Regions from separate parts of the Nocardioides ochotonae genome, predicted to be linked through region 1. Evidence: riboswitches for the same ligand, from Rfam matches in the RefSeq annotation. Region 1 holds a riboswitch; the other holds the start of a gene.

What was found. A riboswitch is a leader RNA that binds a small molecule or an ion and turns the genes downstream of it on or off. The one in region 1 is predicted to bind cyclic di-AMP.
Region 2: it holds a riboswitch for cyclic di-AMP, as region 1 does, so the genes downstream of both, HBO46_RS03915 (C40 family peptidase) here and HBO46_RS06770 (C40 family peptidase) in region 1, are expected to answer to the same signal.

What each region holds. Positions count from the first base shown of each region.
Region 1 covers NZ_CP061769.1:1,384,451-1,389,775, reverse strand. Annotated here, with positions in the region: gene HBO46_RS06775 (hypothetical protein) at 1-1,049, opposite strand, end outside; gene HBO46_RS06770 (C40 family peptidase) at 1,100-2,095, opposite strand; cyclic di-AMP (ydaO/yuaA leader) riboswitch at 2,123-2,273, opposite strand; gene HBO46_RS06765 (hypothetical protein) at 2,425-2,631, opposite strand; gene HBO46_RS06760 (NYN domain-containing protein) at 2,724-4,007, opposite strand; gene HBO46_RS06755 (DEDD exonuclease domain-containing protein) at 4,071-5,325, shown strand, end outside.
Region 2 covers NZ_CP061769.1:794,587-799,911, reverse strand. Annotated here, with positions in the region: gene HBO46_RS03930 (AMP-binding protein) at 1-642, shown strand, start outside; gene HBO46_RS03925 (GAP family protein) at 699-1,358, opposite strand; gene HBO46_RS03920 (spermidine synthase) at 1,447-2,235, shown strand; gene HBO46_RS03915 (C40 family peptidase) at 2,241-2,840, opposite strand; cyclic di-AMP (ydaO/yuaA leader) riboswitch at 2,847-2,975, opposite strand; gene HBO46_RS03910 (oxygenase MpaB family protein) at 3,153-4,091, opposite strand; gene HBO46_RS03905 (response regulator transcription factor) at 4,132-4,827, opposite strand; gene HBO46_RS03900 (hypothetical protein) at 4,876-5,325, opposite strand, start outside.

The DNA of each region.
Region 1 (5,325 bases):
ACGGCCGCCAGCCACGCGCTCTCATAGACCGCACCGAGCCCGCCGTTGGCGACGTCGAAGGCGCGCACGTCCGGCAGCGCCCGGGGGGCGCCGCGCTCGCGCACCTGACGCACGATCTGGGCGCCGGTCGTCGAGACCGGCAGGTCCACGTCGCGCAGCGCCACGTAGTCGGCGAAGCCCTCCAGCAGCCACAGCGGCATCGAGCTGGTCGCGACGCCGGTGGCGACGTGCACCGCCTCGTGGCTCATCACCACCTGCGCCCCCGAGCGGCGCAGCCGGTCGTACTCCTCGGGGTTCACCAGCACGTGGGTCGGCGCGCCACGGTCGCGGGAGCCGTCGACGGTGGCGGTGACCGCGGCGATCCCCGCATAGGTCCCCGGCTCGGCGCCGAGCGCCCGGTCCAGGTCGCGCGAGGACGCCGGCACCTCCACCACCAGGCGCGGGCGCCACGACGGCAGCACCCGGCGTACGACGGGGACCGCCGCGCGCGCCAGCGCGGCGTAGCGGGGCGCGTCGTCGGCGCTCGCGGCGACCAGCACGAGGGTCTCCGGGGTGCGGCGGACCTGCACCGCCGTCGCCAGCCACAGCGGCGCGCGCCCGGCGCCGCCGACGGACTCGATCACCACGCCGTCCCTGAAGGAGGGACCGGAGGGAGAGGAGGGAGCGGAGCGCAGCGCCACCTCCAGCTCGGCGCGGGCGACCTCCGTGTCGAAGCCCGCGAAGCGCCAGGTCGCCTCGACGGCGGCGCGCCAGCGGCCCTCGTCGTCGGCCGGGGCGGTGGCATCGATGTAGCGCAGACTGAAGTCGGTGACCCGCAGCCGGCGGGCGTTGGCCACGATGTGCGCGACGTCCTCGGGGCCGGCCCCGGGGTCCTGCCGCTCGCCGACCGCCCGCTCCAGCGCCGCCAGTGCCCGGACGGCCCCGGCGGGGTCGACCGCGCCGGGCGTGACCCCGTCCTCGCGCTCGGGGGCGACATGGGGGCCGGAGGTGAGCACGAGCGCGACGCCTGCGAGGAGCGCCAGCAGCAGGAACAGCGAAAGGCCGGCCACCCACCGACGTGGGTGACCGGCCTTCGCGGACGGCTCGTGTGCCAGGGCGATCAGCCCGGGCGGACGGCGCCGACGTAGGGCATGGAGTGCAGCGGCGCGGTGGTCACACCGCTGCCCGGGTTGGCCGCGTGGACGATCTGGCCGTTGCCGATGTACATGCCGACGTGGCTGATCGGGCTGTAGTAGAAGACCAGGTCGCCGGGCTGGAGGTCACCCTCGGAGATCCGCGGACCCGAGGAGAACTGCGCGCTCGAGGAGTGCGGCAGCGCGACGCCGGCCTGGGCCCACGCCATCATGGTCAGCCCGGAGCAGTCGAAGGCGCTGGGGCCCGCGGCACCGTAGACGTAGGCGTCGCCGACCTGGGCCATGGCGTACTGGATCGCCGCGCCGGCGCGACCCGAGGCGGGGACGCTGGCGGGAGCCGGGGCGTCCTCGCGGGAAGCGCTGCGCGAGACGAGCGCCTCGCGCTCCTCGGCCTCGAGGCGGTCGAGCAGAGCCTGGGCCTCGTCGAACTTCTCCTCGATGGCCTCCTTCTGCTCGGCCATCTCCTCCTTGGTCTCCGCGACCTTGGCGATCCGGCTCTCGGTGGCCTCGCGGCGCAGCTCGAGGGCCTTGACCTCGGTGGTGTAGCTGCCGAGCAGCTCGCCCTGGAGATCGTTGAAGGCCGCCATCGTGGTGAGCGAGGCGAGGAAGGCACCGGGGTCGTCGGAGACGAAGACCTCACCGGCGGCCGAGAGGCCCTGGCCGGTGTACTGGGTCACGATCGAGTCGGCGACCTGGTCGCGCACGCCGGACAGGCGCTGGTCCTGCCGCTTCTCGTCGGCGCGCAGCGAGGTGAGGTCGCCCTGGAGGTCGGCCAGCTCGAGCTTGGCGTCGTTGTAGCGCTCCGAGGCCTGCTCGGCCTCGTGGTAGAGCCGATCCACCCGCTCCTTGACATCGTCGATGTCGGGCTCGGCGTTGGCCGGGGTCGAGGGGCTGAGCGCGATGGCCCCGATGAGTCCGGTGCCGGCGAGGGCACTGATGAATCGCTTGCGACCGTGCTGCACGAGCGGGCGGTCTCCCTTGCATGTCGTACGCCTACCGGGTGAGCTGTCGGGTTCGGGCACGACTTGCCCTACCCCCGCTCCTCGGAGTGCTTGCGCACTCCGCCTTGCGAGGGATTCACCCCAGGTGATGGTGGTTCCCCGGTTCCTGGGCCGTTCGAGAACGGCCCGGGACTCAGCGCGGTGCCCGCGCGGATCGAGTGATCCACTCCCACGGGCACCTGATGACGACACGTTAACCCCACCCATCCGGCGCAGCCAATCCGCCTCCCTGCAAGCGGACGGGAATTTACCGACGGGTCACATGCGGACCCCGGCGCCGGCGACGCGGTTCACGCCGACTCGGTGTAGGGCGAGTCGACCGCACTCACCAGTCGCAACGGGGGCACCAGCCCGCCCTCGGCCAGGATGTCGAGCGCTCGGCGCTCGTCGTCGTCGAAGGTGAGCTCCGGCGGCGGGCCCAGGAGCACCGTCACCACGCAGTCGTGGCAGGCCAGGGCGCGCACCACGCAGGTGTCGCAGTCGATCCTCGTCGTCATGCTGCGCACGTTGACAGCGACCACCGACAGTCAGCCCACCGCGGGCCGGTACGGCGTGTCGGGCGGGTACGTCGGCCGGCCCGTCGGTGTGATCAGGCCGTGCGGTCGAGCAGCGCACGCAGCACGTCGGAGGGGACCACCCGGGCACCGGCGCGGGCCACGTCGGCCCCGAGCGCCCCGTCGCTGGTGACCACCAGCACGACGCGGCCCACCGGCTCCGCCGTGACGAGGTCGCGGATCACGTCGTCGGCGATCACGCCCTCGGGACTGAACAGCACCTTCACCCCGCGCGGGGCGCCGACCACCGGGCGGTGGCTCGAGGCGGCGGCGTCGAAGACCACCGTCGTCTCCGCGCCGGTGCGCGCCACGACGGGTGCCAGCGCCTTGAGCAGCCGGATCCGCTGGGCCTCCAGCGAGGACTGGGGCCAGGCGGTCTTGCTGACGTTGTAGCCGTCGACGACCAGCCGCGCCCGCGGCATGGCGAGGTACTGCTCGAGCAGGGCCGGCGTCACCGAGGGCCGGACCGGACCACCGCCCGGGCCGCGCTCCCCCGCGCCGGCCACCTCGGCCTCCACGCGGTCAGCCGGGTTGCCCGAGACCGGTGGCAGCGCGAGCTCGCGCTGCAGCCCACCGGCCGCGTCGAGCAGCGTCTCCAGCAGCACCCGGGCCCGCACCGTCCCCTCGTCCTTCGCCGCGCGCGTCGTACGACGGCCCGCGGCGAGCTCCTCCTCGAGCCCGCTCACCTGGGCGCGCAGCCGGCGGACCTCCTTGAGGTGGGCGGCCGCCTGGGCCTGCGCCTCCTCGCGCGCGGCGACGGCCTCGCGCAGCTCGTTCTCCTCCCCGGACCGGGCAGCGCGCTCGGCCGCCCGGCTCTCGCCGAGGCGGCGGCGCAGCGTGCTGATCTCGGACTTGTACTCATCGACCTGCACCCGGTGGCTGGCGCGCAGCTCGCGGTGCGCCTGCTCGGCCTGCTCCAGGCGCGCCCGCAGCCGCTCCACCTCCGCCTCGCGCGCCCCGGTGCCGGTCTGCTCCTCCAGGCGGCGTACCCCGTCGGCGAGCACCGCGGTCCAGCCCTCCGGGCGCAGCAGCCACGCGAGCGCCAGCGCGTCGACGGGGTCCGCGGCCGCCGGTCCGCGCGCCGTCAGCTGCACCGCCACCCGCTCCCGCAGGTCGTCGTCGGCCAGCGCCGCGGTGATCGCGCCGGCGCCGAGCCGGCCGCGGCGGGCCGGCGCGAACGCCGCGACCCGGCGCAGGCTCGGCGGCAGCCGCGGGACCTCGGGCAGCACCTCGGCGGCGCGGGCGACGACGCGGGCGCGCACCGGCGCCGGAAGCGTCTCCAGCCCCGGCTCCGTGGTGGTGCTCACGACGTCGTCCATCGTGACCAGCCTATGCCGCGCGGCGTCGCGGGGTTGTCGGTGCCGCGCCCTACGGTCGTGCCCATGAGCAGTGCCGGCAGTGCAGTACGTGACGGGGTTCGGGAGTCGGCATCGCCGCAGGGACGAGCAGCAGGGCCGGCGCCCTCGCGCTGGGAGTCCCAGCGCTCCTTCGACGAGCTCGGTCGACCGTTGCGCGACATCACCTTCTGCGTGGTCGACCTCGAGACCACGGGCGGCTCGGCGGCGGCCGGGTCGATGATCACCGAGATCGGCGCGGTCAAGGTCCGCGGCGGGGAGGTGCTCGGCGAGTTCCAGACGCTGGTCAACCCGCACACCGACATCCCCGCCTTCATCGCGGTCCTCACCGGCATCACCAACTCGATGGTCGCCGACGCGCCGGGCATCGAGACCGCGCTGCCCGCCTTCCTGGAGTTCGCCGCCGGCTGCGTGCTGGTGGCCCACAACGCGCCCTTCGACGTCGGCTTCCTCCAACACTTCGCCGCCCGCCAGGAGCGCGCCTGGCCCGCGTTCGAGGTCGTGGACACCGTGAAGCTGGCGCGCCGGGTGATCACCCGTGACGACGCGCCCAACTGCAAGCTCTCGACGCTCGCCGCGCTGTTCGGCGCGGGTACCACCCCCAACCACCGCGCACTGGCCGACGCGCGCGCCACCGTCGACGTCCTGCACGGGCTGATGGAGCGCCTGGGCTCCCTCGGCGTGCACACCCTGGAGGAGCTGCAGACGTTCTCCTCCCGCGTCAGCACCGCCCAGCGCCAGAAGCGCCACCTGGCCGAGGGGCTCCCCCGCACCGCCGGGGTCTACCTCTTCCGCGACGCCGAGGAGCGGGTCCTCTACATCGGCACCTCGCGCGACCTGCGCACCCGCGTGCGCTCCTACTTCACCGCCTCCGAGACCCGCTCGCGGATGGGCGAGATGATCGGCCTGGCCACCAGCGTGACCGGCATCGAGTGCGCCACACCGCTGGAGGCCGAGGTCCGCGAGCTGCGGCTGATCGCCGAGCACAAGCCGCGCTACAACCGCCGCTCCCGGTTCCCCGAGAAGGTCCACTTCCTCAAGCTCACGCGGGAGCCGTGGCCGCGACTGTCCCTGGTGCGCAAGGTGCTGGACGACGACGCCGACTACGTCGGCCCGTTCGGCTCGCGCAAGGTCGCCGAGAAGTGCCTGGCCGCGCTGCACGACACCTTCCCCGTGCGCCAGTGCTCCGACCGCTTCGGCCGGGTCGCCTCCCGGGTCCCCTGCGTGCTGGCCGAGATGCGCCGCTGCCTCTCGCCCTGCGACGGGAGCGTCGACGAGGCCG
Region 2 (5,325 bases), 590 kb from region 1:
GCGATGCAGCGCGACAACTTCGGCGCCTCGGAGTCGGGCAACGACGGCGAGATCACGCTGGACGAGCGGGGCAACCTGCGGGTGCCGGCCACCGACAAGATGCTCGTCGTCGACGACACGCTCGCCGAGGTGCCCGCCGGACCCGAGAACGTCGGCCTCATCGCCCGCCTCGGCCCGGTCCCCCAGGGCTACTACAAGGACGAGGAGAAGACCGCCCGCACGTTCCGCACACTGCCCGACGGGCGGCGCTGCTCGGTGCTGGGCGACATGGGCTACCGCGACCACGACGGCTCGATCGTCTTCCTCGGCCGCGGCTCGCAGTGCATCAACACCGGCGGGGAGAAGGTCTACGTCGAGGAGGTCGAGAACGTCCTCCACGGCCACCCCGACATCGCCGACGTCCTCGTCGTCGCCATCCCCGACGAGCGGCTCGGCGAGCGGGTCGCCGCCGTCGTCTCCCCGCGGGAGGGCCGCGAGCCGCAGCTCGAGGACGTCCAACGCCACGCGCGCGAGTCGCTGGCCGGCTACAAGGTCCCCCGCGACCTGGTCGTCGTCCCCGAGGTCAAGCGCACCCCCGCCGGCAAGGCCGACTACCGCTGGGCCAAGGCGGTCGCGAGCGAGCACGCCCCCACCCCCGCCTGACGCGGGTTACGGCCAACCCCTCTACCCAGATCTGCGGACAACGGGCCCTGTCGGCCTCAGAGACCGACCATGCGCACGATGCCGCGGACCACCAGGAAGAGGCCTACCGCGGCCAGGAGCAGCACCGTGACCAACCGACCGCGGGTGTCGATGAAGTCGCCCAGCGCCTGCAGACCGCGACGGGTGGGACCGGGCGCCACCAGGGTCATCGCGAGCGGCAGCCAGGCCGGCACCGCCGCCACGACGACCACGACGGCGAGCACGATCAGACGGGCGAGCACGTCGAGGTGGCTGGCGGCGATCTCCTTGGCGATGGGGACCATGACCGCCAGCGTCGTGAAGTTCGTCGCCATCGAGAACACGCCGAAGCCCAGCGCTCGGCTCGGGCTGAGCCCGCCGCGCTCCCGCGACTTCTCGGGCTTCGGGGACCGCGGCCGGCGGTACCGGAGCACGGCGGCGATGAGCACGAGAAGGGTGCCGAGGACGATGTCGAGCGAGGCGCTGAGGCTGGGCTCCTTCGGCAGCGCGATGGACCTGCCGAAGAGGACCAGGAGCGACAGGAGCACCAGCAAGGTCGTGGCGACCCCGAGGGCGTAGCTCGCCGCGACGCGGCGGCCGTTGCGCCCGGCCAGCAGCACGGTCTGCTCGGTGAGCATGACCGGGCTGATCGCGCCGGCGAAGGCCAGCGGGATCACGAGCGCCAGGACACTGAGCATTGAGCGGAAGCGTAACGGCGGCGAGACGGGCGTAGACCCTGCTGCGACGTGGCGCGGCGCGGCCGGGCATGGCTGCGAGGATGGGCCCGTGGACACCGGGACTCTCGAGATCGTGCCGACCGAGCGGGCGGGGTCGTTCGTGCTGCGCCTCGACGGGCACGAGCAGTCCCACGTCGACCTCGAGGACCCGACCCGGCTGGCCTTCGACTACGTACGACGCATCGGCGACGTGCTCGACGCGTGCGCGCCGGCGGGTGAGCCGGTGCGGGTGGTGCACGTGGGCGGGGCGGCGATGACGCTGCCGCGCTACGTGGCGGCGACCCGGCCGCGGTCGGCGCAGATCGTGCTCGAGCCGGCCGTGCACGTGACCGAGCGGGTGCGCGCGGAGCTGCCGCTGCCGGCGCGCAGCGGGATCAAGGTGCGCCCGGTGGACGGCCGCACGGGCCTGGCGGCGCTGCGCCCGGAGAGCGCCGACGTCATCGTCGTCGACGCGTACGCCGAGGGGCGCGTGCCGGGTGACCTGGTCACCCGCGAGGCCGCGGCGGTGGCGGCGGAGGTGCTCGGCGCGCAGGGCCTGCTGCTGCTCAACCTCGCCGACCGGGCGCCGTTCGCGTGGACCCGGCGGGTGGTGGCGGCGGTGCGCGAGAGCCTGCCGCGGCTGATGCTGAGCGCCGAGCCGGCGACGCTGCGGGGCCGGCGCGGGGGCAACCTGCTGCTCGTCGCCTCGCGCGGGCCGGTGCCGCTGGAGGAGCTGGCCCGACGCGCGGCGAGCTCGCCGGCGCCGTACCGCGTGCTGGACGCGGGGCAGGTGAGCGACTCCTTCGGCGGCGGCCGGCCGTTCACCGACGCCGACGCGGAGCCCTCACCCGTCCCCTGAGTGCGTCAGCGGCGCGCGGTGCCCGCGAACCAGGAGTCGGTCCAGATCTTCGCCGCCTGCACGCGCTTGCCGGTCGACGGCGCGTGGATGATGCGGCGCTTGCCGTCCTTGACGCCGGTGAAGATGCCGACGTGGTAGACGCGGCCGCCGTTGTGGAAGAAGACCAGGTCGCCGCGGCGCATCTTCGAGCGCGAGATCCGCTTGGCCCAGCCGGCCTGCGCCGAGGAGGTCCGCGGGATCCCCTTGATGCCCGCCTTGCGGAAGGCATAGCTGGTCAGCCCGGAGCAGTCGAAGGCGTCGGGCCCGGTGGCGCCGTAGCGGTAGCGGTCGCCGATCTGGTTGCGCGCGACGGAGATCGCCTTGCCGATGCGACGCTCCTGCTTCTTGCGCGCGGCGGGCTTCTTGCTGGCGGCGGGCGCCACAGCCTGCAGGGTCACGCCGGAGGCGGCCTCGGCGGGCGGGGTCGGCGCGACCCCGAGCAGGGTGACGGCGAGGGCGCCGGCGCCGACGACGCGGGCCGCGAGTCGTACGGCGTGGCGCAGCGGGCCGGTCATGCGGCGGGGTTCCGCGGTGGTGGGACCGGTGGTGGGGGTGGTCGAGTGCATGGGCTGTCCTTCCCACGCCTGTGAGGTGAGCTGTCGGGCTCGGGCTTGGAAGGTGCCCGGCCACCCGCGGGTGGCTTCGCCCCGAGCGGTCCGTGGACCGCGTGGAGAGGTGGGTCCCCCACTCCTGCCCCGGCGGCGCGCGCACCGTCCGACTTCCGGCGCAGGCGGCGGGCAGGACTCGGCGTACCGCTGCGTCGGCGACCTGGGCTCAGGTCAAGGCATCGACGGTACGTCCGACGGGGGGCGAGGTCCAGTTCAGCGCAACCACCAGCCCCGACTCACGCAACCACGAGGGCCGGCTCGGCGAGGGGGTCAGTGCGGGACGGGGCAGCCTGGGGTGGGGGTCTGGGCGGGGAAGGTGCCGAGGTCGGCGACGCGGAAGCCGTCGGGGTAGCTGCGGATCCAGGGCAGGTCGGCGATCCGCTTGGGGTCGCGGCGCACCGGGAACGCCCGCAGGAGTACGCCGCGGGCGCGCAGCAGGCCGCGCGAGAGCGCCTCGACCCGGGGCGCGGGGGCGTCGTAGCCGAACGCCTCGCGCAGCGGCTGGTCCATCAGCGAGCGGCTGAACACCTCGACCGCCCGGGAGGCGACCGAGGGGTGGAAGGTGAGCAGCAGCGCGAGCGTGGCGTCGGCGACGCGGCGCCCGCCCTCGTCGAAGGCGAAGTGCTCGGCCTCGTAGGTGTCCATCAGGCGCGCGAACCCGTCGTAGCTGTCCGGGATGTCGGGGATCGCCAGGTGCCGGCCGAGCTCGCGGTAGTAGTTCACCGACGCGCGCAGCTCCACGTCGCTCAGCGGCCGCTTGCCGTAGTCGTCGAGCCAGCGCTTCGGGACCACCACGAAGGTGCTGAGCACGTAGCGCATCTCGTGGTCGGGGATGTCGTAGGAGCGGTGCATCTGGTTGATCCGCCGGATCGCCGCGCGCGCCTCGGGGTCCTCGAAGCCGCGGCCGAACGGCACCTCGAGCAGCAGCGCCGTGTCGTCGTAGCGCTTCTGGGTGTTGCCCGTGAACTCCCCGGTGCGGTCGAGCAGCCGGCCGATCCCGGGCACCGCGTAGGTGCGGAACAGCGCGAAGCTCAGCGCCTGGTTCATGTCCCAGGGGAACTCCTGCATCGCGACGTTGCGATAGATCTCGACGTACTGCGTCTCGGGGTCCATCGCGTCGTTGGTACGGCGCCAGTGCGTGCGCGCGACGCCGCCGAAGCGGGTGCCGCGGATCCGGATGCCGCCGCTCGTCTCGGTCGGGCCAGCCATGCCGGCCAACCTAGAGCAGCTCGGGCGGCAGGGGAACGGCTCAGAGCGGCGGGCGCGCGCCCTCGAGGCGGAAGCCGACGCCGCGGACCGCGACCACCTTGTCGGTGACGCCGACGCTCTCGAGCTTCTGGCGCAGCCGGCCGATCGTGACGTCGAGGGTCTTGGTCGAGCCGTACCAGTTCTCGTCCCACACGTCGGCCATCAGCCGGCCGCGGGAGACCACCTTGTCGCGGTTGGCGGCCAGGATCGACAAGACGTCGAACTCCTTGCCGGTCAGCGCCACCTCCTCGGTGCCGGCGTAGACCCGCCGGGCCGCGACGTCCACGCGCAGCGCGCCCTGCCCGCTGTCCTCGGTCCCGAAGCCGGTGCCGGCGGTACGGCGCAGCAGCGCCCGGATGCGGGCGTGCAGCTCGGCCAGGGCGAACGGCTTGGCGAGGTAGTCGTCGGCGCCGTAGTCGAGCCCGACCACGCGGTCCATCTCGCTGGCCCGGGCGGTGAGGATCAGGATCGCCCCGAGGTACCCCGCCTCGCGGGACTTGCGGCAGACCTCGAGCCCGTCGAGGTCGGGCAGGCCGAGGTCGAGCAGCAGCACGTCGGAGGGATCGGAGGCCAGGATCTCCAGCGCCCGGAGACCGGTGTCGACCCACTCCACGACGTACCCCTCACGCTCGAGCGTGCGGACGAGCGGATAGGCGATGTCCTCTTCGTCTTCGACGACGAGAACGCGCGGGGCCATGGCCGAAGCATAGGGCCCGGCGTCCCCCGGAAACTCGATGTTGCAGACTCAGGCCGGACTCGTCGCCCACGTGTAGGCGATCTCCACGTCCTCGGTCGGCCCCTCCCCCGCCGCGTGGTCGCGGGCCACGGTGAAGGTGAGGGTGGTGTCGCCCCCGCCCGGCAGCAGCCCGAGGTCCTGGGCGTAGTCACCGAGACCCCCGAGCGGGCCGGCGTACACCTGACGCCCGTCCTGGGAGATCGAGACCTCGAGCGGCTCCGCGCCGAAGGGCGTCTCCTCGCCGTGCTCGACGAGGGTCAGCCGCGCTGGCTGCGAGGTGTCGTTGGCGATGGTCAGGTCGCGGGTGACCTGCTCCCCCGGCTCCAGCTCGCTCACCACCAGCGTCGCGTGTCGGGTGTCGGCGACCGGCTCCAGGCGCACCCCGTCGGCGGCCCCGACCGTCACGCCCGGCCCGCCGAGGCCGAGGACCACCAGCGCCGCCCCACCCAGCGCCGCGGC